3 regions of the Lysobacter rhizosphaerae genome follow, and region 1 is predicted to be linked to each of the others. Evidence: predicted binding sites of a transcription regulator. Region 1 holds the regulator's gene; each other region holds the start of a gene.
The links. Region 1 encodes HrcA, which represses chaperone genes, less so after heat shock. Its sites were predicted from a motif close to TTNGCACTCNNNNNNNNNGAGTGCNAA; they were not measured.
Positions count from the first base shown of each region.

Region 2: a site for HrcA is predicted at 2,932-2,958, ahead of rpoH (RNA polymerase sigma factor RpoH). Genes of this name have one in related genera too.
Region 3: a site for HrcA is predicted at 2,143-2,169, ahead of groES (co-chaperone GroES). Genes of this name have one in related genera too.

Region 1 covers NZ_BAAGXO010000003.1:195,541-203,346, reverse strand. Annotated here, with positions in the region: gene recN (DNA repair protein RecN) at 1-1,439, opposite strand, end outside; gene hrcA (heat-inducible transcriptional repressor HrcA) at 1,574-2,629, shown strand; gene grpE (nucleotide exchange factor GrpE) at 2,765-3,265, shown strand; gene dnaK (molecular chaperone DnaK) at 3,443-5,365, shown strand; gene dnaJ (molecular chaperone DnaJ) at 5,452-6,582, shown strand; gene dapB (4-hydroxy-tetrahydrodipicolinate reductase) at 6,678-7,388, shown strand; gene ACYVGE_RS05840 (DUF1631 family protein) at 7,547-7,806, shown strand, end outside.
Region 2 covers NZ_BAAGXO010000007.1:424,383-432,188, reverse strand. Annotated here, with positions in the region: gene ACYVGE_RS11100 (DUF4097 family beta strand repeat-containing protein) at 1-356, opposite strand, end outside; gene ACYVGE_RS11095 (hypothetical protein) at 391-897, opposite strand; gene ACYVGE_RS11090 (RNA polymerase sigma factor) at 894-1,478, opposite strand; gene ACYVGE_RS11085 (acyltransferase family protein) at 1,659-2,849, shown strand; gene rpoH (RNA polymerase sigma factor RpoH) at 2,969-3,853, shown strand; gene ACYVGE_RS11075 (NAD(P)/FAD-dependent oxidoreductase) at 3,917-5,188, opposite strand; gene ACYVGE_RS11070 (MFS transporter) at 5,256-6,605, opposite strand; gene tal (transaldolase) at 6,611-7,558, opposite strand; gene ACYVGE_RS11060 (protein-L-isoaspartate(D-aspartate) O-methyltransferase) at 7,647-7,806, shown strand, end outside.
Region 3 covers NZ_BAAGXO010000004.1:323,194-330,999, reverse strand. Annotated here, with positions in the region: gene ACYVGE_RS08675 (TIGR03118 family protein) at 1-28, shown strand, start outside; gene groL (chaperonin GroEL) at 112-1,752, opposite strand; gene groES (co-chaperone GroES) at 1,810-2,097, opposite strand; gene ACYVGE_RS08660 (helix-turn-helix transcriptional regulator) at 2,639-3,034, shown strand; gene cutA (divalent-cation tolerance protein CutA) at 3,137-3,472, shown strand; gene ACYVGE_RS08650 (protein-disulfide reductase DsbD family protein) at 3,479-5,854, shown strand; gene ACYVGE_RS08645 (TlpA family protein disulfide reductase) at 5,851-6,450, shown strand; gene aroQ (type II 3-dehydroquinate dehydratase) at 6,674-7,117, shown strand; gene accB (acetyl-CoA carboxylase biotin carboxyl carrier protein) at 7,174-7,644, shown strand; gene accC (acetyl-CoA carboxylase biotin carboxylase subunit) at 7,742-7,806, shown strand, end outside.

The DNA.
Region 1 (7,806 bases):
AGTTTCTGGCCGACGATTTCGGCGACCCCGCCGCCGATGCCCGAATCGACTTCGTCGAAGACCATCGTGGGCACGGCATCGAGGCCTAGAGCGGCAACTTCTATCGCCAGCGAGATGCGCGAAAGCTCGCCGCCCGAGGCGACCTTGCGCAGCGGACGTGCGGGCTGGCCCAGGTTGGCGGCGACCAGGAATTCGACGCGCTCACCACCCTGCGGGTCGGGGCGCCCGGTTTCGATCGGCTCCAGTGCGACCTCGAAACGACCGCCGCCCATGCCGAGTTCGGCGATCAGGGCGGTGGTGTCCTTCGACAGTGCCGCCGCAGCTGCGCGGCGCTTCGCGCCGAGGATGCCGGCGGCCTGGCTCCAGGCAGTCGTGGCCCGCTCGATATCTCCATCGAGCCGCTGCAGGCGTTCGTCGGCACCGCGCAGTCGTTCCAGTTCCGCGGCGATCGAATCGCGTTGGAAAGCGAGTTGCTCGGCGGGTACGCGGTGCTTGCGCGAGAGCTCATGGATCCGGCCGAGGCGGTGTTCCAACTGCGTGAGGGCGTCAGGGTCGAGATCGAGGTCGCTGCGCACCCGGTCGAGCATGACCAGCGCCTCGTCGATCTGGATCGCGGCGGCGTCGAGCATCGCATCGACCTCGGCCAGTCGCGGCTCGTGCTCCGCCACGCGCTGCAGTTCACCGCGAACATGGTGCAGGGCGCGCGACAGCGAGGGGCCTTCGTCACCCCCCAGCTGCGCGAAGGCGCCATCGCAGGCGGCGATCAGGCCAGCAGCATGGGCGAGGCGACGGTGGTCGGCCTGCAGCTTCAAAAGGGAATCGGGCTCGAGGGCCTCGCGCTCGAGTTCGGCGAACTGGTGTTCCAGCCAGCCGATGCGATCGGAGACATCCCCCTGCGCGAGCAGGGCTTCGCGCTCGCGCAGCAGCTCGCTCCAGGCCTCGGCCGCCTTCGCCACCACGATGAGTTCGGCGTCGTTGCGGCCGTAGGCGTCGAGCAGAGCCAACTGGCTGGAGCGCGCAAGCAATGCCTGGTGCTCGTGCTGGCCATGTATCTCGACCAGCAGGCTGGCCAGCTCGGTGACCTGGGTGACGGTCGCGGGGCGGCCGTTGATCCATGCGCGCGAACCGCCATCGGCACGGATCACGCGCCGGATCTGGCAAACCGAGTCGTCTTCGCTTTCGTCCAGGGCGTTTTCGCGCAGCCAGGCGAGGGCGGCGGAGGCGTCATCGAGCACGAAGCCCGCCGTCAGCTCGGCCCGCTCGGCGCCGTGGCGGACGACGCCGCTGTCGGCGCGCAGGCCCGAGAGCAGTCCGAGGGCGTCGACCAGCAGCGACTTGCCGGCGCCGGTCTCGCCTGAAATGACGGTGAGTCCGCGGGCGAAATCCAGTTCCGCGCTGCGGACGACGGCGAAATCCTTGATGGCGAGGTGGACGAGCATGGGGCGTGATTGTAGCGGCGGCCAGTTTCGGAAAAGGGTAGCGAGGCAAGATGTAGCCGGGTTGCGTCTCACAAATTGAAACGATCGGCGCCCAGAAGCTTGCGTAGCCCCCCTGCCGCCTTTATATGGCCCACATGAATCGTCATTTCCCCGACTACACCAGCCTGGATCCCCGTGCGCGGCAATTGCTCCGCACGCTGATCGGCCGCTACATCCAGAGCGGTGAGCCGGTGGGATCGCAGACACTGGCCCGTCACGCGGGGCTGGACGTGAGCGCGGCGACGATCCGCAACATCCTGGCGGACCTGGAGGAAGTGGGACTCCTCAGCGCACCGCATACCTCGGCCGGGCGCATTCCCACGGCCCAGGGCTACCGCCTGTTCGTGGACTCGCTGCTCCAGGTCCGGCCATTGCCGGAAGGTGAGGTCGCACGCCTGCGCAGCGAGCTGCCGGCGGGCTCCGGAACCCAGGCCCTGCTCGGCAGTGCGTCGGAACTGCTCTCGGCGATGACCCACTTCGTGGGCGTGGTGAGTGTGCCCCGGCGCGAGCAGTTCGCCTTCCGTCGCATCGAATTCGTCCCGCTGGACGCGCAGCGCGTGCTTGCGATCCTGGTGTTCTCGGACAACGAGGTGCAGAACCGGATCATCCAGACGCGCCGGCCCTACGATGCCAGCGAACTGGAGCGCGTCGCCAACTACCTCAACACCCATTTCTCTGGGCGGACGCTGCCGGATATCCGCGCCCGCCTGCTGCGCGAGCTGCGCAGCGCCCGCGACGAGATGGAAACGCTGCTTGCGCAGTCGGTGGAGCTGGCCGAACAGGTACTCGCCCCCAGCCACGATGACATGGTGCTGGCCGGGCAGACCCGGCTGATGGGCGTGCAGGAACTGGCCGACCTCGATCGTCTGCGCGACCTGTTCGAAGCCTTCGCCCGCAAGCGCGAGATCCTGCAACTGCTCGAGCGCACGGTTCGCGCCACGGGCGTGCGCATCTTCATCGGCGAGGAAACCGGCCTGGCACCGATGGAAGGAATGTCCCTGGTGACCGCCCCCTACGCCGCTGGAGGGCAGGTGTTGGGGGTGCTCGGAGTGATCGGCCCCAGCCGCATGGCCTATGAGCGCGTGATCCCGGTGGTGCAGGCCGCTGCGGAGGCGCTCGGGGCCGCGATCCAGCCCGAGCCGTCCCGGTAGGCCGTTCCGGTAAGAACCGCGATCGTCGTGCAGTCGCGGGCCCGGGGCGCTTGAATCGGCTTTGCCCCGGCCCCATTGCAGCAGGGTGCGCACTTCGCGCAAGGCAGACCCACGCCCAAGATGACGACCGAACCGATGCAAGAAGCCACCGGCGAGAATCCCGCCGTCACCCCTCCCAATCCCCTCGTCGCCGAGTTGGAAACGCTGAAGGCCGAACTGGCCCAGCTGCGCGAAGAATCGCTGCGCGAGCGCGCCGAGCTGGACAACCAGCGCAAGCGCCTCGCCCGCGATATCGAGATGGCCCGCAAGTTCGCCAATGAGCGCTTGCTCGGCGACCTGCTCCCCGTGGTCGACAGCCTCGAGGCCGGCCTCGCCGTAAAGGCGGACACCGCGCAGCACCTGCGCGAAGGCATGGAGCTGACCCTGCGCCAGTTGCTGAAGGTGGCCGGCGACAACGGCCTGGTCGCGGTCGATCCCGCCGGCAAGCCCTTCAATCCCGAACACCACCAGGCCATGGCCATGGTTGATGGCGACGGCCACGAGCCCGGCCACGTCGTGCAGGTCTACCAGAAGGGTTGGCTGCTGAACGATCGCCTGCTGCGTCCGGCGCTGGTGACCATCAGCAAGCACGACTGAGGGGCGCCGCGGGCGCAGTCGGTCTGCGACTGGCTCGAACGCGCCGCAGCGCGTGAGGGCATCGAGACACGGGCTGTGTTTCCAGGACGCTTGAACCGACCGCCCCCCAGCCCCAAATAGCCCACATCAGCGGTTCACACCGCCATCAACGACCAAGATTCGCAAGAGGAAACACCAATGGCAAAGATCATCGGCATCGACCTGGGTACGACCAACTCGTGCGTGGCGATCATGGAAGGCGGCAAGGCCCGCGTCATCGAGAACGCCGAAGGCGATCGCACCACGCCGTCGATCGTGGCGTTCACCAAGGACGGCGAAGTGCTGGTCGGCGCCTCGGCCAAGCGCCAGGCGGTGACCAACCCCAAGAACACCTTCTATGCGGTGAAGCGCCTGATCGGCCGCAAGTTCACCGATGCCGAAGTGCAGAAGGACATCGGTCTCGTCCCCTACAAGATCACCCAGCATGACAACGGCGATGCCTGGGTGGAAACCGCCGACAGCAAGAAGATGGCGCCGCAGCAGATTTCGGCTGAAGTGCTGGCCAAGATGAAAAAGACGGCGGAAGCCTACCTGGGCGAAACCGTCACCGAAGCCGTCATCACCGTCCCGGCCTACTTCAACGACAGCCAGCGCCAGGCGACCAAGGACGCCGGCAGGATCGCGGGCCTCGACGTCAAGCGCATCATCAATGAGCCGACCGCGGCCGCGCTGGCCTACGGCATGGACAAGAAGGGCGGCGACCGCAAGGTTGCGGTGTACGACCTCGGCGGCGGCACCTTCGACGTGTCGATCATCGAGATCGCGTCCGTCGACGGTGAAATGCAGGTGGAAGTGCTGTCGACGAACGGCGACACCTTCCTGGGCGGCGAAGACTTCGACAAGCGCGTCATCGACTACCTCGTCGACGAGTTCAACAAGGACCAGGGCATCGACCTGCGCAAGGACCCGCTGGCACTGCAGCGCCTGAAGGACGCGGCCGAGCGCGCCAAGATCGAGCTGTCCTCCGCGCAGCACACCGAAGTCAACCTGCCGTACGTCACGGCGGATGCTTCGGGCCCGAAGCACCTCAACATCAAGTTGACCCGCGCCAAGCTGGAGTCGCTGGTCGATGACCTGGTCAAGAAGACCATCGAACCGTGCCGCGTCGCGCTGAATGACGCCGGCCTGCGCGCGTCCGACATCTCCGAGGTGATCCTCGTCGGCGGCCAGACCCGCATGCCGAAGGTCCAGCAGGCCGTCACCGATTTCTTCGGCAAGGAGCCGCGCAAGGACGTCAACCCGGACGAAGCCGTCGCCGTAGGCGCCGCGATCCAGGGCGGCGTGTTGCAGGGCGACGTCAAGGACGTGCTGCTGCTCGACGTGACCCCGCTGTCGCTGGGCATCGAAACCCTGGGCGGTGTCTTCACCAAGATCATCGAGAAGAACACGACGGTGCCGACCAAGGCCTCGCAGGTCTTCTCGACGGCCGAGGACAACCAGTCCGCCGTCACCGTGCACGTGCTGCAGGGCGAGCGCGAACAGGCCCGCTACAACAAGTCGCTGGCCCGCTTCGACCTGTCCGGCATCGAGCCGGCGCCGCGCGGCATGCCGCAGGTGGAAGTGTCGTTCGACATCGACGCCAACGGCATCGTCCACGTGACCGCCAAGGACAAGAAGACCGGCAAGGAACAGAAGGTCGAGATCAAGGCCGGTTCCGGTCTGTCGGACGAAGAAATCCAGAAGATGGTGCAGGACGCCGAGGCGCACCGCGAAGAGGACAAGAAGTTCCACGAGCTGGTGCAGGCCCGCAACCACGCCGATGGCCTGATCCACTCCGCCCGCAGCGCGATCAAGGACAACGGCGACAAGGTGCCGGGTGACGTGATCGGCCGTGCCGAAGGCGCGATCGCCGAGCTCGAGACCGCGATGCGCGGCGACGACAAGGCGCAGATCGAAGCCAAGGCCAAGGCGCTGGAAGAAGCCGCGCAATCGCTGTTCGCCGCGGCCTCCGCCGGCCAGGCGGGCCCGGACATGGGCGCCGGTCCGGCCGGTGCAGGTCCGTCGCAGGATGACGTCGTCGATGCCGAGTTCACCGAAGTCAAGGACGACAAGAAGTCCTGAGGCGAACCGGATAGATGACAGCAATACGACGGGCAGGCCACGGTCTGCCCGTCGGTGTTTCGGAGTGACGGGGAATGGCAGCAACGATGAGCAAGCGCGACTACTACGAAGTCCTGGGTGTGGCCCGCGAGGCCAGCGATGAAGACCTGAAAAAGGCCTACCGTCGCTGCGCGATGAAGTACCACCCGGATCGCAACCCGGGCGACCACGCTGCCGAAGCATCGTTCAAGGAATGCAAGGAAGCCTACGAAGTCCTGTCGGATGGTTCCAAGCGCCGCATGTACGACCAGCACGGCCACGCCGCGTTCGAACACGGCATGGGCGGCGGCGGTGGTCCCGGCGCGGGTTACGCCGACATGGGTGACATCTTCGGCGACATCTTCGGCAACATCTTCGGAGGTGGCACGGGTGCCCGTGGCCCACGCCGCGGTGCCGATATCGGCTACGTGATGGAGCTGTCGCTGGAGGAAGCGGTCGGCGGGATCGACAGGAAAATCGAGATCCCCACGCTCGACGAATGCGAGTCCTGCAAGGGCAGTGGTTCCTCCGATGGCAAGCTGGAGAACTGCGAAACCTGCCATGGCCGCGGACAGGTGCGTTTCCAGCGCGGCATCTTCTCGATGCAGCAGACCTGCCCGCATTGCGGTGGCCGCGGCAAGACCATCGCCAGTCCCTGTGGCGACTGCCACGGGCAGGGCAGGGTCGAACGTACCAAGACCCTCCAGGTCAAGATTCCCGCGGGCGTCGACACCGGCGACCGCATCCGCCTCACGGGCGAGGGCGAAGCCGGCCCGGCAGGTGCGCCTCCGGGCGATCTCTACGTCGAGGTCCGCGTGCGTCCGCACGAGATCTTCGAACGCGACGGCGACGACCTGCACTGCGACGTGCCGATCCGTATCTCGCAGGCCGCGCTGGGCGACTCCGTACGCGTGCCCACGCTCGATGGCGAAGTCGAATTGCGCATTCCCGCCGAGACCCAGACCGGCAAGCAGTTCCGCCTGCGCGATCGTGGCGTCAAATCGGTGCGCAGCCGCTCCCCGGGCGACCTGTATTGCCGCGTCGTCGTGGAAACACCGGTAAACCTGACCACCGAGCAGCGCGAATTGCTGGAGCAGTTCGAGGCGACTTTCGTCGGCGACGGCGCACGCAAGCATTCACCGCGCTCGTCGACCTTCATCGATGGCGTGAAGGGCTTCTGGGACCGGATGACCTCCTGAATCGAAGCGGTGTCTGCCAAGCCGGGACCCGGGTTGCGCACCTCGTTTCGTGGGTGATGCTGGGAAACAATCGCCCGACACGCTAGCCTGCGCACATGGAAACGCATCCCCGAATTGCCATCCACGGCGCCTCCGGGCGCATGGGCCAGGCGCTGTTGCGGCTGGCTGCCGAACGTCAGGATCTGCAGGTCGTCGCCGCGGTTTCGCGCAAGGTCTCTTCGCGTGCTGTCGACGGCATTCCTCAATTCACCGCGAGCGAGCTGGGTGGATTGCCCGAGTTCGACGTCGCGATCGACTTCAGCCTGGCGGAAGGGTTCGACGGAATCCTGTCCGCCTGCGTCGCGCGGAATGCCGCGCTGGTTTCCGGCACGACGGGTCTGTCGCCAGCGCAGCTGGAAGCCATCGACGCAGCCGCAGCCAGCATCCCAGTCCTGTGGGCGGCGAACTTCAGCCTGGGAGTGGCCGCACTGAGCGAACTCGTCGAGCGCGCGGCGGCCGCGCTGGTGGGTTGGGACTGCGACATCGTCGAATCGCACCATGTCCACAAAAAGGATGCCCCGTCCGGGACCGCGCTCGCCCTTGGAGCCGCGGCGGAGCGGGGCGGGGCGCACCCGCGATACGCGTCCTTGCGTGCCGGGGACATCGTTGGCGAGCACCTGGTCCAGTTCACGACGCTGGGCGAGCGCATCGAGCTCGTGCATCGCGCCACCAATCGCGACATCTTCGCCCGTGGCGCGCTGCACGCGGCGTCGCGCCTTGCCGGACGCGCACCGGGCCGATACCAATTGCGTGACCTGCTGGACTGACCCAGCGTGCTCCAGGCCCTGCGCCGACCGTGACCGCGCGCACGTTCCAGAACTTGCGCGGCGCGTCCGACAGACGGCAAGTAAACGCTTCATGAACTGCGTCACCATGCCATTAGTTTGGGCGCCGATAGGATGCGGTCTGAACCAGGGGGTAAAGCATGACGATGCAGGGAGATTCGTTTCCGGCAGGAAGCCGAGATCCACAGCTGCTGCTCGCCGCGATGCAGCGCATCAGCCAGGAACAACTGGGCCTCGCGCTCGAGCGCGTACTGCGCCGCGCGGACGATTACCTGTTTGACAGCAGCCAGACCGGCGCGGGCACGGAGCTCACGGCCCTGCGCGACCTCCGCCGCGCTCGCGCCCAGATATCCCAACGTTTCGACCAGTCCCTCGCGGGAGCATTCCGCCGTCTGGGTGA
Region 2 (7,806 bases), on a different contig from region 1:
ATGTCGAGGTCGGCCTGCAAGGGCACCATCAGCCGCAGCTCCGAGGGTTCGCTCTTGTCGCTGCCGGAGAAGAAGCCCAGGCCGCCGTTCTTGGGGTACTTCACCTTCACCGACAGGTGCTGGGCGTCGCCGAGGATCTCCAGCTTCTCCACGCCCTGGCCGAGGCTGCCTTCGATCTTCACCTCGCGGCGGTCCCAGGCCCGCACTTCGATGCTGCCCTTGACGTTCTCGATGCTGAGGTGGCCGCGGGCATCGAACGCGCGGGTTTCGTTGATGGGCGTCGCGGCGAGTGCGTCGTGGAACAGCGCTGGGATGGCGAACAGGCCGACGGTCATCAGGGCGAGGGCGCGGGACATGGGACTTCTCCGGAACAGCAGGTAGGCGAAAGGATCAGGTGTAGGCGACGCGCTGGGCGAGCGCGAGGCGATGGGCGTAGGTGCGGCGCAGCTGTTCGAGCAGGCGGACCGAATCGGGGTCGCGGGTGAGTGCGGCGCGGATCAGGGCGACATCGCGGTCCAGCGCCTCGGCCGTGGGCTGCAGGCTCGGCGGCATCGGCACCTGCACTTCCTGCAATGCGGCCTGGTACTGGCGCGAAAGGCCGTCGGCTTCGCGTTGCACCAGGGTCGGCGACTGCGCCTGCGACGGCGCGGTGACGCCGGCGGTGCGGGCGAACCAGCCCACGCTGCCCACGGCCAGGACCAGGCTGGCGGCGAGTGCGACCGGTCCCAGCCACCGTGGCGACCGGCGCACCGGCGCCTGCTGCGTGGCCAGGCGCGCTGCGATGCCGGGCCACAGATCGTGCGACGGAGTGGTGTCCTGGCGCAGAGCGCGCAGTTGCCAGCGCAGGGCGTCGGGGAAGTCGTTGCTGTCGTGGGAGTTGTCGTGACCGGTATTCATGCGTGTGCCTCCAGCCGCGTCCGCAACAGATGGCGGGCGCGGTGCAATTGCGCTTTCGAGCTGCCGACCGCCATGCCGAGTTCGGCGGCGATTTCCTCGTGCTGCCAGCCTTCCACGTCGTACAGCACGAGTACCGCGCGGGCGCGCGGCGGCAGGCTGGCGACGGCGCGCTCCAGGTCCATCGACAGCGCGGTGCCGTAGCCGGCGGAATCGGGGACGCCCAGTCCGTCGAAGGCGTCCTCGCTGCCGTCGTCCTGCGGACGGCTCTTGCGGCTGCGCAGGTCCATCAGCGCCGTGTTGACCGCGAGCCGGTGCAGCCAGGTCGCGAAGGCCGATTCGAAACGGAAGGCCGGCAGCGCCTGCCAGGCGCGGACGAACGCGTCCTGGGTCAGGTCTTCGGCGCGGGCGCCATGACCGCCGACCAGCCGGGCGATCACGCCATGGATGCGGCCGGCGTGGCGCCGGTAGAGCGCCTCGAAGGCCGCCACTTCGCCCCGGGCGGCCGCGCCGACCAGGGCGCGGTCGTCGTCGGCCCCGGTGTCGGGGTGGTCGGTTTCGATGGGCATCACGGCGGCGAGCATAGCCATACAGATGCATGGGCGTCCCCAGGCGTTTAAGCGGGTCGCCGCGGCGGGCGTCCCATATTCAGGCCGCATCACGCCGCATCAGGCCGCATGCGCCTAGGCATCGCGTTTGCTTGGATATCCCCCGGTAAGCAAAAAGGCACGCGAATGAGCAATGGGGCCTCACGGCTTCATTACATGGATGCGCTGCGCAGCGTTTTGATGCTGCTGGGGGTGGTGCTCCATTCGGCGCGGCCGTACGACTCGGACGCCTGGCAGGTCAAGGACCAGGCCCGCCTGCCAGCGCTGGATTGGCTGGTGGCCGGCATCCATCTGTTCCGGATGCCGGCGTTCTTCGTCGTCGCCGGCTACTTCGCGATGTACCTGCTGGTCCGGTGGCCGGTGCGGGACTTCCTGCGCGACCGCATGCGCCGGGTGCTGGTCCCGCTGCTGGCGACGCTGCTGACCTTCAACCTGGTCCAGGTGCGGCTGGTGATCGGCGACGGAGGCGATGCCGGGTTTCTGCAGGGCGCGCTGCTGCCCGCCTGGGTCGGCGGGCACTGGGTTTCCCACCTGTGGTTCCTGGTTTCCCTGGTTTTCTATTTCGCTCTTGTCGCCATGTTGACGCCGTTTCTGCGCCGCCTGGCTGACCCCGATGGGATCGTCGCCTCCTGGCTGCGTGGACGCTGGGGCCTGCCCCTGGTGCTGCTCGCCCTGGTCGCAACCCCGATGACGGTAGGGATGTTGGGCCGGTTTGCCGGTCCCGGTTGGAATGAGCCCCTGCTGGGGAGCGCCAGTCCGGCGGAGCTGCTGGTCTACTTTCCCGCCTTCCTGACGGGGCTGTTGCTGTGCGCCAGTCCGGAGCTGCTCGACCGGTTCGCCCGGCGCGATTGGCTGGTGATCGCACTGGCCGTGGGCGGAGCGGCGGTGATGCTGCTGACCTACGGGCGCGCGGACTCCGTCTTCCGCGTCGCGTACTTCCTGGGCGAAGGCTTGTTGCGGTGGATGGTGGTGCGGGTTCTGTTCTCCCTGTTCCGCGAATGGGCGAACCGGCCGTCACGCACCTTCGCGTACCTGTCTTCCGCCAGCTACTCGATCTATCTGTTCCACCACGTGACGGTCATTGCCATGGCGACGGTGCTGCTGTCGGTGCCGCTGGCGGCCGGGATCAAGTTCCTGATCGTCCTGGCAGTCGCATCGATGGTGTCGCTGACGCTCCACCACTTCCTGGTCCGCCGCTACGCCGTGCTGGGTTATCTGTTCAATGGCCGCAAGCCGGCCCGGCACGATGTCCGGCCGATGGCCACGGCCCCGGAATGGGTGCCGCCGGCCTCCCCGGCGCCGGGAGCGCCGGAAAGCGGTAGCGCGGGCGGTTCCGGCGGTGGCTGAGCCCGGAAATCGGCCGCTACCGGGGCCGGGGACGGCCCAAACCGCGTTCCATGAATGCAACGCACCGGAACTTCCGAGGGGTTTAGCAGTCCCATAACCCGACTGCTAAGATGCCTGCCATGACCCAGAACACCGCCCTTATCGCCAATAACCTCCCGGTTCCGGCCTTCAATGGCCTGACCGCAATCGGCTCGCTGGATGCCTACATCGGCGCGGTGCACCAGATCCCGGTGCTCACCGCCGAAGACGAGCAGGCGCTTGCGCGCCGCTTCCGCGACGGAGAAGACCTCGACGCCGCGCGCGACCTGGTGCACTCACACCTGCGCTTCGTGGTCCATGTCGCCCGTGGCTACAACGGCTACGGCCTGCAGATGGGCGACCTGATCCAGGAAGGCAACATCGGCCTGATGAAGGCGGTCAAGCGCTTCGACCCGGAGCAGGGCGTGCGCCTGGTGTCCTTCGCGGTGCACTGGATCCGCGCCGAGATGCACGAGTTCATCCTCAAGAACTGGCGCATCGTCAAGGTCGCCACGACCAAGGCGCAGCGCAAGCTGTTCTTCAACCTGCGCAAGTCCAAGACCCGCCTGGGCTGGATGAATGCCGAGGAAGTGCGCGCCGTGGCCGCCGACCTCAACGTGTCCGAACGCGAAGTGCTGGAGATGGAATCGCGCCTGTCCGGCCGCGACATCGGCTTCGACGCGCCCACCGACGAGGACGACGACCACGCCCCGCCGTCGCCGGCCGCCTACCTGCGCACCGATGCCGAGGATCCGTCTCAGGCCTACGAGCGCGCGGACAGCGAGGACAACCAGCTCGAGCTGTTGCGCGAGGGCCTGGCCGGCCTCGACGCCCGCTCGCGCGACATCGTCAAGCGTCGCTGGCTCGATGCCGACAGCAAGATCACGCTGCAGGAACTGGCCGACGAATACGGCGTGTCCGCCGAACGCATCCGCCAGATCGAAGCCAACGCGCTGAAGAAGATGAAGGCGTTGTTCGCGGCGTAAGCAACGCATGCAGCATGAAAAGACGAACGGCCCGGGCAACCGGGCCGTTTTCTTTTGCCCGCATCATTCACGCGGCGCGTCGCCGCCCAGGATGATCCGCGCGTGCCGCTGGTAGCTCCAGTACGCCCACGCCCAGTTGACCAGCACGATCACGCGGTTGCGGAAGCCGATGAGGAAGAAGATGTGGATGAAGAGCCAGAACCACCATGCCAGCAGGCCGGAGAGCCTGAGCCTGCCGAAGTGCACGACCGCCGCCATGCGGCCGATGGTGGCGAGGTTGCCGAAGTCGCGGTAACGGAAGGGCGGCGCGGCCTCGTTGCGCAGGTGCGCACGGATGACGCGCGCGACATGCGCGCCCATCTGCTTGGCCGCGGGCGCGACGCCGGGCACCGGCTTGCCGTCCTGCTGCACGCTGGCGAGGTCGCCGGCGACGAAGATCCCCGGATGATCCGGCACGCTGAGGTCGGCGCCGACCTGCACGCGGCCGGCGCGGTCGCGCGGTGCGTCGAGCAGTGCGCCCAGCGGTGAGGCTGCCACGCCCGCCGCCCACAGCACGGTGCGTGCAGGCACGCGTTGCCCGCCCAATACGTAGCCGTCCGCGTCGATGGCCTCCACTGGCACGCCGGTCACGACCTCGACTCCGAGACGATCGAGTTGCGCGCGCGCCTTCGCCGACAACGACTCGGGGAACGACGACAGCACGCGTGGCCCGGCTTCGAGCAGGCGCACCTTCGCCTCAGCCGGATCGATGTGGCGGAATTCATTGCGCAGGGTGTGGCGCGCGATCTCCGCCAGCGTGCCGGCCAGTTCCACGCCGGTGGGACCGCCGCCGACCACGGCGAAGTTGAGCCAGGCGGTGCGTTCCTCGGCGGACTGCGCGGCTTCGGCGCGCTCGAACGCGAGCAGCAGGCGGCGCCGGATCGCGAGCGCATCATCGAGCGTCTTCAGCCCCGGCGCATGCGCGGCCCAGTCCGCGTGGCCGAAGTAGGCATGGGTGGCGCCGCTCGCCAGCACCAGGTAGTCGCAGGTGAGGACATCGCCATCGCCGAGCGTCACCGACTTCGCGCCGGCATCGATGCCGACGACTTCACCCAGGCGCACTTCCACGTTGCGCTGCGCGCGCAGGATATGGCGCAGCGGCGCGGCAATGTCCGGTGCCGAAAGCCCCGCGGTCGCGACCTGGTACAGCAATGGCTGGAACAGGTGGTGGTTGCGGCGGTCGACCAGGGTGATGCGAACCTGGTCGCGCGCCAGCGCGCGCGTGGTCCACAGGCCGGCGAAGCCGCCGCCGACGATTACGACATGGGGAGTTGGATGGCCGGGCGCATTGTCCATGGGGGCATTGTTTCAAAACACCGGCGTCTGTGCGGCAGGGCGATGCCATGCACCGGAGGCAGGGCGCCTATCGGGGCGCGTCGCGATCGATGCGCGAAGTGCGCTGCGTCTCCGGCATCCACAGGTAGACCAGCAACGACACGCCGATGCAGGCGGTGACGTACCAGTAGAAGCCGCTTTCGACGCCGGCGTTCTTGAACCACAGCGCCACGTATTCGGCGGTGCCGCCGAAGACGGCGACGGTCAGGGCGTACGGCAAGCCGACACCGAGCGCGCGCACCTCGACCGGGAACAGCTCCGCCTTCACCACCGCATTGATCGCGGTGTAGAAGCTGACGATGGCAAGCGCGGCCAGGATCAGCCAGAACGCCTGTGTCGTGGTCCGCACATCCTGCAGCGCGCTCAGGATCGGCACGGTCAGTGCCGTGCCCAGCACGCCGAATGCGATCAGCAACGGACGCCGGCCGATACGGTCGGACAGCGCGCCGACCACGGGCTGCATGAGCATGAACACGAACAGCGTCGCGGCGTTCAACGACGAGGCGGAACGCGTGTCGAGCCCGGCGCTGTTCACGAGGAACTTCTGCATGTAGGTCGTGTACGTATAGAACGCGAGCGTGCCGCCCATGGTCAGGCCGATCACGGTGGCGACGGCGCGCGGATGCTGCATCAGCGTGCGCACGGAGCCCTGGCATTGCCGGATTGCTGCGCCATCGTATTCGCCGCGATCGAAGACCGTCGTTTCCTGCATGGCGCGCCGCAACCACAGTGCGGTGACCGCCGCCAGCGCGCCGATGGCGAAGGGAATGCGCCAGCCCCACGCGTGCAACTGCGCTTCGGTGAGGAACAGCTGTTGCAGCGCGATCAGCACCATCAGGGCCAGCAGCTGGCCCATCACCAGTGTCACGTACTGGAAGCTGGACCAGAAGCCGCGGTGTTCGCGCGTGGCCATCTCGCTCAGGTATGTCGCCGAGGTGCCGTATTCACCGCCGACGCTGAGCCCCTGCAGCAATCGCGCGATCACCAGCAGCACCGGGGCGGCGACGCCGATCGATGCGTAGCCGGGGGTGAAGGTGATGAGCAGGGAACCGGCGCACATCATCAGCACCGACAGCATCAGCGCACGGCGGCGGCCGTGGCGGTCGGCATAGCGCCCCAGCAGCCAGCCGCCCAGCGGCCGCATCAGGAAGCCGACGGCGAAGATCGCGGCGGTGTTGAGCAGCTGCGAGGTGCGGTCGCCCTTGGGGAAGAACGCCTGCGCGAAATACAGCGAGAACGCGCTGTAGACGTACCAGTCGTACCACTCGACCAGGTTGCCGACCGAGCCGGAGAAGATGCTGCGCAGCCGGCGCGCGGGGGTGAGCGGCGTATCGCCGGCAGTCGAATCGCCGGCAGTCGAATCGCGGGTAGTCGCCACGCGCGTCACTGCCGCTGCGCGAGCAACTGTTCGAGCTTCACCTGGTCGGCCGCGAAGCGACGGATGCCGTCGGCGAGTTTTTCCGTGGCCATCGCGTCCTCGTTGTGCCGCCAGCGGAAGCCGGCTTCATCGAGTTGTCCTGGCGCATCGCCGCGGGCGCCGTCGTCGCTGAGCGCGCGCGGCACCGCGGAGTCGCTGGCTTCGAGCTGCGCCAGCAACTCCGGCGCAATCGTCAGCCGGTCGCAGCCGGCGAGCGCCAGCACCTGGCTGGTGTTGCGGAAGCTCGCGCCCATCACCACGGTGTCGTAGCGGTGGCGCCTGTAGTAGCGCCAGATGCGCGTGACCGACGCGACGCCCGGATCGTCCTGTGGCGTGGCCGGCGCTGGCAGGCCCTGGGCAAGGTGCCAGTCGAGGATGCGGCCGACGAATGGCGAGATCAGGAACACGCCCGCTTCCGCGCACGCGACCGCCTGCGCGAACGAGAACAGCAGGGTGAGATTGCAGTGGATGCCTTCGCGTTCGAGTTGCCGCGCGGCCTGGATGCCTTCCCACGTCGCCGCGATCTTGATCAGCAGGCGTTCGCGGCCGATGCCCCGGGCCTGGTAGAGCGCGACGAGCTTGCGCGCCTGCGCGAGCGTGGCATTGGCATCGAAGCTGTGGCGTGCGTCGCATTCGGTGGAGACGCGTCCGGGAATGAACCTGAGGATTTCCGCGCCGATGGCGACTGCAAGGCGATCGCCGGCATCGGCAAGGCGCGCGGGGGCGTCGGCGCCCTGGGCGCTGGCGAGCGCGGCATCGATCAGCGGGGCGTACGCCGGCAACATCGCGGCCTTCAACAGCAGCGAGGGATTGGTGGTGGCGTCGAGCGGTCGGAAGCGGGCAATGGCGTCGATGTCGCCGGTGTCGGCGACTACGGACGACAGGGTGCGCAGTTGTTCGAGTTGGGTGGTCATGCGTGGATTGTGCGTGAAGCGCGGGATGCCGTCATCGGCGCATGCACCGTTGCCGGGACGCTAACGGACAGGCGCCTACAGTCGCGCCATGCGAGGCGGATCTTCCATCGCCGGCATCGGCCAGTACTTGCTGCTGGCATGGCTGGTGTGCAGCCCGGGTGTGCACGCGCAGGATCCCTATGCGGCGCCGCGTGGTGCACTCATTGCCGAGTTGCGCGCGCAGAGCGATACGGAACCGGGCAGCTTCA
Region 3 (7,806 bases), on a different contig from region 1:
CGGGCGCCTGGATCTGATCACCCAGTGACAACACGCCCAGTGACAACAGGAAAAAGAAAAGCCCCGCATCGCTGCGGGGCTTTTCCGTGTTACGCGTTCATCGCGGCGCGATCAGAAATCCATGCCGCCCATGCCGCCCATGCCGCCGCCGCCCGGCATCGCCGGCTCTTCCTTCTTCGGCAGCTCGGCGACCATCGCTTCGGTCGTGATCATCAGGCCGGCGATCGACGCGGCGTTCTGCAGCGCGGTGCGGGTGACCTTGGTCGGATCCAGGATGCCGGCTTCGATCATGTCGACGTATTCGCCAGTCGCGGCGTTGTAGCCGTAGGCACCCTTGCCTTCCATCACCTTGTTGAGGATGACCGACGGCTCGTCACCGGCGTTGGTCACGATCTCGCGCAGCGGCGCTTCCATGGCGCGCAGGGCGATCTGGATGCCGTGGCTCTGGTCTTCGTTGGCACCCTTGAGACCAGCGATCGCGGCCTTGGCGCGCAGCAGCGCGACGCCGCCGCCCGGGACGATGCCTTCTTCCACGGCAGCGCGGGTGGCGTGCAGCGCGTCTTCGACGCGGGCCTTCTTTTCCTTCATCTCGACTTCGGTAGCCGCACCGACCTTGATGACGGCGACGCCGCCGGCCAGCTTGGCCACGCGCTCCTGCAGCTTCTCGCGGTCGTAGTCCGAAGAGGTTTCTTCGATCTGCGCCTTGATCTGCTTGATGCGCGCTTCGATGGCGGTGTGTTCGCCGGCGCCGTCGATGATGGTGGTGTTCTCCTTGGAGATCTGCACCTTCTTCGCGCGGCCGAGGTCCTTGATCGTGGCCTTCTCGAGCTGCAGGCCGACTTCCTCGGAGATCACGGTGCCGCCGGTGAGGACGGCCATGTCTTCCAGCATCGCCTTGCGACGGTCGCCGAAGCCCGGGGCCTTCACCGCGCAGACCTTGACGATGCCGCGGATGGTGTTGACGACGAGGGTGGCGAGGGCTTCGCCTTCGACTTCCTCGGCGACGATCAGCAGCGGCTTGCCGGCCTTGGCGACGCCTTCGAGCACGGGCAGCAGCTCGCGCACGTTGGAGATCTTCTTGTCGTGCAGCAGGATGAACGGATCTTCCAGTTCGGCCTGCATCGACTGCTGGTTGTTGATGAAGTACGGCGACAGGTAGCCGCGGTCGAACTGCATGCCCTCGACGACGTCGAGCTCGTTCTCCAGGCCCGAACCGTCTTCGACGGTGATCACGCCTTCCTTGCCGACCTTGTCCATCGCCTGGGCGATGAGGTCACCGATGTTGGTGTCGGAGTTGGCCGAGATCGCGCCGACCTGGGCGATTTCCTTGCTCGTCGAAGACGGCTTGGAGATCTTCTTCAGTTCGGACACGGCTTCGACCACGGCCTTGTCGATGCCGCGCTTGAGGTCCATCGGGTTCATGCCGGCGGCGACCGCCTTCATGCCTTCGCGGATCAGCGCCTGCGCCAGCACAGTGGCGGTGGTGGTGCCGTCACCGGCGTTGTCGGAGGTCTTGGAAGCGACTTCCTTGACCATCTGCGCGCCCATGTTCTCGAACTTGTCGGACAGTTCGATTTCCTTGGCGACGGACACGCCGTCCTTGGTGATCGTCGGGGCGCCGTAGCTCTTCTCGAGCACGACATTGCGGCCCTTCGGGCCGAGCGTTGCCTTGACGGCATTGGCGAGCACGTTGACGCCGCGCAGCATCTTTGCGCGGGCGTCTTCGCCGAAACGGATTTCCTTGGCAGCCATTTGCGGATTACCTCAAAGAGAATTCAGTAAAAAAGAAAATTTGGAAGCGACGCGCGATCAGACAATGACCGCGAAGATGTCGTCTTCCTTCACCACCAGGTATTCGGTGCCGTCGAGCTTCACTTCGGTGCCGCTGTACTTGCCGAACAGGACCTTGTCGCCGACCTTGACCTTGGGGGCACGGACGTTGCCGTTGTCGAAGACCTTGCCGTCGCCGACGGCGACGACTTCGCCCTTGATCGGCTTCTCGGTGGCGGAGTCCGGGATCACGATGCCGCCCGCGGACAGCTTTTCTTCTTCCATGCGCTTGATGACCACGCGGTCGAACAGCGGCTTGATGTTCATGGCAACCCTCGTAAATGCTTGAGTGGTAAGGAAATGGCCTGCGTTTTAGCAGTCACTTCAGGCGACTGCCAGATTCGCGGCGTAGAAAGACCCGGCGAGCCGGGACTGCCACCAGATGGGGCCCAGGGCCGGGCTTTCAAGCGCCGGAAAGAAAAAAGTCCGAACGGGGGAGGTTCGGACCTAAGGGAGAGGGCCAAAAAGAAAGAGCGCGGACAGGGGTTCGCGCTCTTTCCGGTTTGGAGATGGCTGTCCTCGCCCTGGCGCAGTCCCGGCGCCGCATCTCCTTACCTGACGTCTTGTCGAGCCGGCATCCGTGCCGGACCGGGGCAATTTGTGCCGGCGGTTGCCCCTTGTCCAGTATGAAATCGTAGTCATTTGTTGAACATTGGTATCCACAACGCCCTATAAACTCGTCTAAAGCACTGATAGATAAATATTTTGTTTCTGTTCATGATACCAATAGTGAACACCGGCTGGTGTCTGTTGATATCGACGTGACTTTTGGTAACAATCGGCCCGTGTTCATGGAACGGAGCAGGCAATGACGCCCCAGCAGCGCATCCGATTGGCCCGGCGCCATGCCGGCCTGTCCCAAGCCGCCCTCGCCAGTGCGATCGGGGTGCAGCGCAGCGCCGTCAGCCATTGGGAAACCAACAACAGCAAGCACCCCAAGGTCACCCACATGCGCGAGGTGGCCCTGGCTTGCGGGGTGCAGTTCGAGTGGCTCGCTACCGGGCGCGGGAAGATGAGCCTGTCCAGCGATACCGCCCTGGATTCGGTCGCCGCGGCCGATGCGTTGTTGATCGAGGACCCGATCGAGCTGCGCCTGATCCTCGCTTTCCGCGACGCTCCCACCCGTTCGCGCGCGCCCCTGGTGGAAGTGGTCGAGCAACTGGCCTCGCTGCGCACCGGCCGCAAGATCGGCAGCGCGCGCTAGGGCCGCTGCCTGGTGAAGTCCGCAGCCCGCGATTATCAGCCGCGGGCGCGGCACGACCCGTGCTGGAGCTTTGAGTTTGTGGCGGGCCAGTACAATCGCGCCATGTCCGTCCTGCTCGCCTATAGCACCTGCCCTGATGCGGCCAGCGCCGACGCGATCGCGCGCGTCCTGGTGGATGAACGCCTGGCCGCGTGTGTGAACCGCCTGCCCGGCGTGCATTCGACCTACCGTTGGCAGGGCCAGGTCGAGCAGGCCGACGAAGTGCTGCTGCTGATCAAGACCACCGCCGATCGTCTGGACGCCCTGACCGCCCGGCTGCGCACCCTGCATCCGTACGAACTGCCGGAACTCATCGCGGTCGAAGCCTGCGCCGGCCTGCCCGCCTATCTCGACTGGGTGAGTGCGGAAACCACCTTGTCACCCTCCCTGGGCGCCTGATCCCGAATGAGCTTCCCCACCTCGCGCATGCCGCGCGCCTTCCTCGCACTGGCCCGCCAGCTGCTGGTGTGTACCGCCCTGCTGTGGACCGGCGCCGCGCCGGCTTTGGCTGCAGCGCCGTCGTGCAACGACCAGAACAACCTGCTGCCGGTCGAGCAGGCTTTCGTGCTCGAAGCCCAGGCGACCTCTGCCGATCGCATCGCGCTGCGCTGGAAGATCGCGCCGGGCTGCTACCTCTACCGCCACCAGATCCGGGTGCAGAGCGATGCCAGTTTCACTGCACAGGCGCCGCTGATCCCGGCCGGCGAGCCGCACCAGGACGAATACTTCGGCCGCGTCGAAACCTATCGCAATGCGCTCACGGTCAACCTGCCGGGTGAAGCGCACGGCGCGTCGACCACACTGAAAGTGCGTTACCAGGGTTGCGCCGACGCGGGCATCTGCTATCCGCCGCAGACGCGCACCCTCACCGTGGCGCTGCCCGCCGCGGCCGCGGCCGACGAGCCGGTCGTGGCGTTCGGCAGCAATGCGGCGCGCGGTTCCGGCGTGCCATTGAGCGGTGGTCTGCTGGGCAACGCCGGCGCGGGCGCCGTAGATGCCGCGCCACTGCCTCCCGAAGACGCCTTCCGTTTTGAAGCCATCGTCGGCGATGGCAATGCGCTGCTGCTGCGCTTCACTCCAGCGCGTGGTTATTACCTCTATCGCGACAAGACCACCTTCAAGTTCGATGCGGCGGCCGCGAAGGCCGGCATCGCCGCCGGGCGACCGAAGTGGCCGCAAGGCACGGCGCATCACGACGAACACTTCGGCGACGTGATCGTTTTCTTCGACCAGGTCGACGTGCCGTTACCGCTGCAGCGCACGCGCACCGATGCGGCGAAGCTGACCCTGACCACCACCTTCCAGGGCTGCCAGACGGACGGCATCTGCTATCCGCCCATGACGCGGTCGGTGACCCTCGACGTGCCAGCGGGCACGATCACGCCGGTCGCCAATCCCGGCGACGCCGCCCTGGCCGCGGCGGCCGCGAACGGGGCTGCTCCTGCAAACGCTGCGTCGGCTGCAACGACTGCGCAGGCAGGTGACGCAGCGACGGGGACGCAACCCGCAAGTTCCAGCACCACCGCGATGCCCGCCGGAATCCCGCGCGGCGGCAATCTCAATCTGTTCTCCGCGCTCGCGCTCGCCCTGCTCGGTGGACTCATCCTCAACCTGATGCCGTGTGTCCTGCCGGTGCTGTCGTTGAAGGCGTTGTCGCTGGCCGGCAACGGCGAGGACCCGGCGCGCGCCCGCAGGCATGCGCTCTGGTACACCGCTGGCGTGGTGCTCAGCTTCATCCTGCTCGGCGGCCTGGCACTGGCGCTGCGGCAGGCGGGGCTGGCGCTGGGCTGGGGTTTCCAGCTGCAACAGCCGCTGGTGGTGGCGCTGCTGGCGCTGCTGATGTTCGGACTGGGCCTGAGCATGTCGGGCGTCTGGCACGTTGGCGGACGCTGGACCGGCGCGGGCCACGCACTGACCACCAAATCCGGCCCCCTCGGCGACTTCTTCACCGGCGTTCTCGCGGTGGTCGTGGCGACGCCATGCACCGCACCGTTCATGGGCGCCGCACTGGCCTGGGCCTTCACGGCGCCCCCGCTGATCGCGTTGCTGGTGTTCCTGGTGCTTGGCCTGGGCCTGGCGTTGCCGTTCCTGTTGATCGGCTTCGTGCCCGCGCTCGCGCACCGGTTGCCGCGCCCGGGTGCCTGGATGGAAACCTTCAAGCAGGCGCTCGCCTTCCCGCTCTACCTCACCGCGGCGTGGCTCGCCTGGGTGCTGACCCGCCAGCGTGGCGCCGACGCGATCGGCTGGTGGCTGTTCGCCGCGGTACTGCTCGCCTTCGCCGCCTGGGCGTGGACGCGCGCGCGCGCGACCGGCCACCGCTGGGCCATGGTGGCAGCGGTGCTGGCGGCGGTCGCCCTGGCCTGGCCGTTGCGGGTGATCCACACGATGCCGCGTCCGGACACGACCGCCACGCTCGCCGCGCCCAGCGAAGGCATCACCCCGGTGCCCTTTTCCGAACAGCGCCTCGCCGACCTGCGTGCCGCGGGCCGCGTCGTCTTCGTCAACATGACCGCCGACTGGTGCGTCACCTGCAAGGCCAACGAACGCGCCGTGTTCCGCAGCGACGGCTTCCGTAACGCGATGTCAGCGGCCAACGCGGTCTACATGGTCGGCGACTGGACCGATGTCGACCCCGCCCTGACCGCCTTCCTGCAGCGCTATCGGGCGGTAGGCGTGCCGCTGTACGTGGTGTTTCCGCGCAACGGCGGCGAAGGCCAGGTGCTGCCGGTGGTGCTGACCGGCGACGGCGTGCGCGCGGCACTGACCAACGCCGCGCGATGAAGCTGGGGTCGACAGCGAAGCTGCTGCTGGTCGCACTGGTCGCCGGTGGCCTCGGGGTCGCGGCCGGCCTGTGGCGCCACGGCTCCGCTCCGTTGCTGCACACGGAACTCGGCCAACGGGTGCTGCAGGGGGCGCTGTCGGCTTCGGCGCCCAAGCCGCCTGCCGACCTGAAGATCGCCGAACGTGGTGCGATCGTGCCCACGTTCACCGTGCCCACCCTCGGCGGCGAAGCGGTCACCCTGCCGCAGGCCTACGCCGGCCGGCCGCTGCTGGTGAACGTCTGGGCCAGCTGGTGCGGACCCTGTGTCCGGGAAATGCCCGAGCTGGACCGTTATGCCCGGTCCCAGATGGCGAACGGCACGCAAGTGGTCGGCATCGCCCTGGATGACACCGCCGCGGTCGAGGCCTTCCTGCAGCGGATTCCGGTGAGTTACCCGCTGCTGGTCGATGCCCCCGGCCCGCGCGATGCCGGCGTCCGCCTCGGCAACCCCCGCGGCGTCCTGCCCTACTCGGTGTTGCTGGACGCGCAGGGCCGGGTCGTGAAGCAGAAGATCGGCCCCTTCCGGGAAGGCGAAATCGAGGAGTGGGCGCGCTGAGCGCCGACGCCAGGCGGCCAAAAGCCCGTGCGTTTGTGACCCAGCGCGCGGCGGCGCGGCGAAAATCACGGTAGCCTGCCGCCCGGACGGCACCGTTCTAGAGTGACCACTCCAACAACTGCTTAACTCCCTACAACTTCGCCGATACGGTAGCGAACGTCTGGACAGCCGAACCGCCTTGGGCCACACTCCCGGCCTTCGGTTCGCGGACCCCGCTCCTCCCATGGCAAAGCTGTTGGTCCTGCATGGCCCCAACCTCAACCTGCTCGGCACCCGCGAGCCTGGGGTTTATGGCCACACCACGCTGGACCAGATCGACGGAGACCTGGAGTCCCGTGCCCGCGCCGCCGGCTACGACTTCGACAGCCTGCAGAGCAACGCCGAGCACGAGCTCGTCGATCGCATCCAGGCCGCGCGCACGGACGGCACCCGCTTCATCGTGATCAATCCGGCCGCCTTCACCCATACCAGTGTGGCGATCCGCGACGCGCTGGCAGCGGTGGCGGTTCCGTTCATCGAAGTGCACCTGTCCAACCCGCACGCGCGCGAACCGTTCCGCCACACCAGTTATTTCAGCGACCTCGCGGTCGGCGTCGTCGCCGGCTTCGGCGCCGACAGCTACCGCTATGCGCTCGATGCCGCGCTGGCGCGGCTGGACCAACACTGACGCCGCACGCGCGCGTCGCTCCGATTTCCCACTCATCGTCGTTACAGAGGCCCACCATGGACCTGCGCAAGATCAAGAAGCTCATCGACCTGCTGGAAGAGTCGAACCTCGCCGAAATCGAAATCAAGGAAGGCGAAGAGTCCGTCCGCCTGGCACGCACGCCCAGGGGCACGATGACGATGGCCGCGCCGATGATGCAGGCCCATGCCGCACCCGCGCCGGTGATGCCGATGGCGGGTCCGACCGAAGCCGCCAGCGGCGGCACGCCCAAGCTCGCGGCCGACCTGCCGCCGGGCCACGTCGTGCGCGCGCCGATGGTCGGCACCTTCTACGCGTCGCCCGCGCCGGACAAGCCGGCCTTCGTCACCGTCGGCCAGGCAGTCAAGGCCGGCGAGACGCTGGGCATTATCGAAGCGATGAAGATGTTCAACCCGATCGAAGCCGACGTCGCCGGCACCGTGGTCAAGGTCCTGGTGGAGAGCGGTCAGCCGATCGAATTCGACCAGCCCCTCTTTGTCATTGGGTGAGCGGTGTTTCGAGCGGCGCCAGCCGCGAGCCCGCGAACGTCCGTCGGCCTGCAGGCCGACGGACCGGAACGAACTCCAGAATTCATGAGAACCACCCATGCTCGATAAAGTCGTAATCGCCAACCGCGGTGAGATCGCGCTGCGCATCCTGCGCGCGTGCCA